One region of the Paenibacillus sp. 11B genome, then DNA from elsewhere that is predicted to be linked to it. Evidence: a T-box and tRNA genes for the amino acid it is inferred to sense, from the RefSeq annotation. Region 1 holds a T-box; the other holds one or more tRNA genes.
The links. A T-box is a leader RNA that pairs with one kind of tRNA and senses whether it is charged. The one in region 1 lies ahead of Q0V21_RS27120 (valine--tRNA ligase), so its partner is inferred to be a tRNA-Val.
Positions count from the first base shown of each region.

Region 1 (2,469 bases):
CGTTGATCCTTCTGCTGGAGATGAGACGGCACGGAATGAAGAGGAGTCGCAGCAGGCACATCTATATCAAGTTTCTCCTGAGCAGTTTCAGAACGGGCAGCAAGGGGCTGGTTACGCGCAGCCAAGCCCAATATCGGCTGAAAACGAAGAGTCCTTGTCCTTGAGGAACAAAGAGGATGAAGCGAAATCGAATGTATCCGAAACGCCTTCTCCAGTTTCGTCTTTTTTGGCGGAGACAGCCGACAGGTTGGCTTCTTACCCTGAATCTGAGCCTCTGCTTCCTCTGACTGAAGAGTCGTCAGTTTGGTCCGAGCCTTCCGTCGAGACCTTACATACGAACTCAAGGAACTCGGAGCAGGCCGATTCCAAATTGGTCTCAAAGCCTTCTGATGAACCAGCAGCACCGAACGTTTGGCATTTTGAATCTGCCCGATCTGAATCCAAACAAGAGGAGCAGGCGGTAGCAGATGTCCCGGCAAATTCCCAGTCGGAGAACTGGCAGGATGTCTTCGCAACATCTGAACCGGAAATTTCGGAAGAATACAAACCTCATGAAGTATCGGACACCAATGAGTCCGCTGAAGAAAAAGAAGCCTTTATCCCTGAACCTGTGGCTGAAACGGAAGACAAGCCGGAGCTCAAGGTTGCTTTTGGCAGCAAGAGAGAGTCTGCACCAAAACAGGCAGAGGGCGTAGGCATCTCCTCCTTGTTATCCTCTGGCAGAGTGACACGTGAGGCGGAAGCTGAACGGGAGCAAGAGGCACTCGCTGGAGAACTGCAGGAAGAAGCATATCAGCCTGATGATGTAGAGTGGAAGAACCTGTTTCTCGGCACCCTTGTGGATCAGACCCCGTTTCGTAAGGTGAAATTATGCATTGTACAGCGTGAAGAGACACTGGATACGATTGCAGACCGATATCAGTTAAGTACCAGAGAGCTCCAGTTGTATAATCGATTATCCGAACAGGTTGTGGAAGAAGGGCAGATTCTATATATCCCTTAACTGCAGGTAGGTTAATGTCCATTTCGACCCGTGATCCCTTGAGGATGGCGGGTTTTTGCTTTATCTGCCCTCAACCTGCATTGCAGCGCGCTTTTTCCGCTGTTGTCAGGTTGACTATCGGGCACGGGCAGGGTATGATGTGTTTAGGTTTTTTGAAGAACAACGTGGATCGGGAGTAGTAGACAGTATGACCTTTCAGAGAGCGGGATTGTAACGCTGGGAAATTCCGTAGGAACCAACTGATCGAAGTCGCCCGGGAGTTGCCTGTTTGAATACAAGGGATGAGTCATTCATACCTGAGGTAGGATGGGCCGGTCGCAGCCGTTATCTGCTTGAAGTGTCACGTAAGTATAGGAGGGGAAGTCTGTCTTTCTATCTGCGTGAAACAAAGGTGGTACCGCGAAAGCTAACCTTTCGTCCTTTGATGGATGAAAGGTTTTTTTGTTTTTTGGCGATGATGAATAAGTAACGGAGGAATGACACATGTCTGAACAAAAAAATTCAGCTGCAACAGAAATGCCGACCACGTATGATCCGAAAGCTGCGGAACAAAAATGGTATTCCACTTGGATGGAAAATGGATATTTCAAGGCAGGCCAGCGTAAAGATGCTGAACCTTATACGATTGTAATCCCACCCCCGAACGTAACCGGAATGCTCCATATTGGGCATGCGCTCGATTTCACACTGCAGGATATTCTGATTCGTACCAAGCGGATGCAGGGCTATGATGCACTGTGGCTGCCGGGTTCTGACCATGCAGGGATTGCTACCCAAACCAAAGTCGAGCAGAAATTGCGTGAAGAAGGTCTGACTCGTTATGATCTGGGACGCGAAAAGTTTCTGGAGAAAGTATGGGACTGGAAAGACCAGTATGCAACAACTATTCGTCAGCAATGGGGCAAAATGGGCTTGTCGCTCGACTATACGCGTGAACGTTTTACGCTGGACGAAGGTTTATCTCAGGCTGTGCGTAAAGTGTTTGTTCAACTGTATGAAAAAGGCCTCATTTATCGAGGCAAACGAATTATTAACTGGGACCCGGTAAACCGGACTGCATTGTCCGACATCGAGGTTGAATATAAAGAAGTTCAGGGTCACTTGTACCACCTGCGTTATCCGCTCAAAGACGGAAGTGGTTATGTCACAGTAGCGACAACTCGCCCGGAAACGATGCTGGGAGATACGGCAGTTGCTGTTCATCCGAAGGATGAGCGTTACGCAGATATGATTGGCAAAGTGCTTGTGCTGCCTATCATCGGACGCGAAATTCCGGTTATTGCAGATGAGTATGTAGATAAAGATTTCGGAAGTGGCGCCGTGAAAATTACGCCTGCTCATGATCCGAATGACTTCGAAGTGGGCCTCCGTCATGATCTGCCACAGATTACGGTGATGGATGAGACCGGTACGATGAATGCCGACGCAGGCAAATATCAGGGACTGGATCGCAGTGACTGCCGCAA
Region 1 covers NZ_JAUKNS010000007.1:298,017-300,485, forward strand. The annotation lists gene Q0V21_RS27115 (LysM peptidoglycan-binding domain-containing protein) at 1-1,003, shown strand, start outside; T-box leader at 1,160-1,428, shown strand; gene Q0V21_RS27120 (valine--tRNA ligase) at 1,487-2,469, shown strand, end outside.

Region 2 (2,469 bases), on a different contig from region 1:
ATGTCTGCATCATAAAAAGGCTCTTCCGAGATCACTTCATATCCGAGCTTTTCATAGAACTTTTGCGCCTGACATTGGGCATCCAAAATGGAGTAAACCAATCCCAATTCGCGAGCTCGTTCTTCCATGGCTAACAGAAGTACACGACCATAGCCGAATGCACGATGAGATTGGAGCACAGCGATCCGCTGCATTTTGGCAGTATCCTTGGTGTAATAGATCAGACGCCCTGTGGCTACAGCCTGTCCATCCGTACTCAACAGTACGTGATGCACATCAGGACTGATGATATCATATTGATCAATCTCAATGTCAGCAGGCACCTGCTGCTCGATCACAAAAACATGATTGCGAATCTCCAGCGCTTTCTGGAGTTGTTCTTCAGTCGTTACATAACTAATCTCAGCTGCCAATTCCATTCCTTCTTTCTGCTCTACGCTATCAGTCTGAATTATACAAAAAAATGCTTTTCCTGTATAGTTAAGTCTGGAACATACTGGGAGAGGAGGTGCGAACCATGGGCATGGCAGGAGTGATGGCAATCACACTTTTGATGTCGGCGGGAATGATAGCTTTATTGTATTATGTGACCAAGAAGGCGTACTCCAAAAAGTGGGACGAAGACGAGTGAAATGCGGTATCATGTTCCTCAGGGTAAGACTTCAACATGGCCTTGTGGGGAGTAAACATCATGCACAACAGACTTGGAATACACATCCAGCCAGACAGGCAGATCATCGTTAACCTCATTGGGCTCCTTTAATTGTTGGAATTGTACCGTATGTTCATCCCGCTCTAAACCGCAGCCGACAGCAGCGCTGATTAGTACAACAAGCACAAGTAAACAGATTAAGTTTTTGACTGTTAAATATAAACGTATTTTGCGTTCTCTATTGTTTCTCAACTGGAAGTCACCTCGTCATCGAAATGGTAATCATTCCTTTATTGTGCACCAATACGGATAAAATATTACCAATTAAACGATTGACAATGAACACGGTTACTTGGTATGATACTGTTACTTGATTGGAAAACAATTAGATATCATGATCTGTTAGCTCAGCTGGGAGAGCACTATCTTGACAGGGTAGGGGTCAGTGGTTCGAGCCCACTACAGATCATAACAAAAAGTCCTTGCGCAGCAAGGGCTTTTTTCTTTTTGTCTGGTTTATGAATAAGGCATTATGGAAGACTTGGGGGACAATTGGGGGAGAAAAGTAAAAGAAATACATCCTTCGCTTCAGTACGTTCACTGAGTTTTCTGCAAATCAGCAAGATTCTGTCTTCCCCAATTGCAGAGAACTTCCAGTACAGGCATCAGCGTTAAACCTTCACAAGACAAAGAATATTCTACTTTTGGTGGTAATTGTGGGTACTCTTTACGGATAATTAATCGATCTGACTCTAATTCTTTCAGTTGAGAGCTTAGCATTTTATGCGTAATGCCTCCCAAGGCTCTTTTTAATTCTCCATAACGTAATGTTTTATTTTTCCACAGCCAAAACAAGATATGCATTTTCCATTTTCCGCCGATCATCGACATGGCATGTGAAAATGGTTTAACGTTTACTTCCTCCATCATTTCCATATTCACTCTCCTTTTAGATAGTATCTATCTTTTAAGTGCATACTATACTCGTGTTTCACCCTACTATACAATAACTCATGAAACGGAGACAAGGGTGAACAAGCCTGAAAGAAGGAGAGAATATATATGGAAAAAAGTAATCGTAATTTCTTACAGCCTTATACATTTGCGAATGGTTTTACGTTGAAAAATAGAGTGGTTATGGCGCCGATGACAACGATGTCCAGTTTCTTCGATGGTTCAATCACCAATGATGAAGTTGATTATTATGCAGAACGTGCTGGTGGCCCTGGTATGATCATTACGGGTGTTGCGTATGTAACCGATGGAGGAAAAGGCTTCGAAGGTGAGCTTTCCATCGCAAGCGATTCTACAATTAAAGGACTTTCCAAAATTGCAAGAGCTATTCAGAAGGACGGAACCAAAGCGATTGCACAAATCTTTCATGCAGGACGCAAAACGAATTCCAAAACGCTAAGAGGTGTTCAACCCACCAGTGCGAGCGCAATCGCTTCCGTGCATCCAACAGGCTCGGAGACGCCGCGCGAGCTGACTTGCGAGGAAATCGAAAGCATTATCAAAGACTTCGGCAGAGCAACCTTACGGGCGATTCATGCCGGTTTTGACGGGGTAGAGCTTCACGGGGCGAACACGTATCTTTTGCAGCAATTTTTCTCCGTGAATTCCAATCAACGGACAGATCAATGGGGTGGCAGCTTTGAGAATCGCATGCGATTTCCGCTGGCGGTCATACAGGAGGTCGCATCGATTATCGATGCCCACGCAGATAAACCCTTTATCCTTGGTTACCGGATTTCACCGGAAGAAATTCATATGCCGGGTATCCGACTTGAAGACTCTTTGGCTTTTGCCCAAGCTCT
Region 2 covers NZ_JAUKNS010000001.1:1,075,827-1,078,295, reverse strand. The annotation lists gene Q0V21_RS04785 (GNAT family N-acetyltransferase) at 1-413, opposite strand, end outside; gene Q0V21_RS04780 (hypothetical protein) at 650-904, opposite strand; tRNA gene Q0V21_RS04775 (tRNA-Val) at 1,049-1,121, shown strand; gene Q0V21_RS04770 (winged helix-turn-helix transcriptional regulator) at 1,250-1,588, opposite strand; gene Q0V21_RS04765 (NADH-dependent flavin oxidoreductase) at 1,715-2,469, shown strand, end outside.
Region 2: it has a tRNA-Val gene. The T-box ahead of Q0V21_RS27120 (valine--tRNA ligase) is inferred to sense a tRNA for this amino acid. The anticodon was not compared.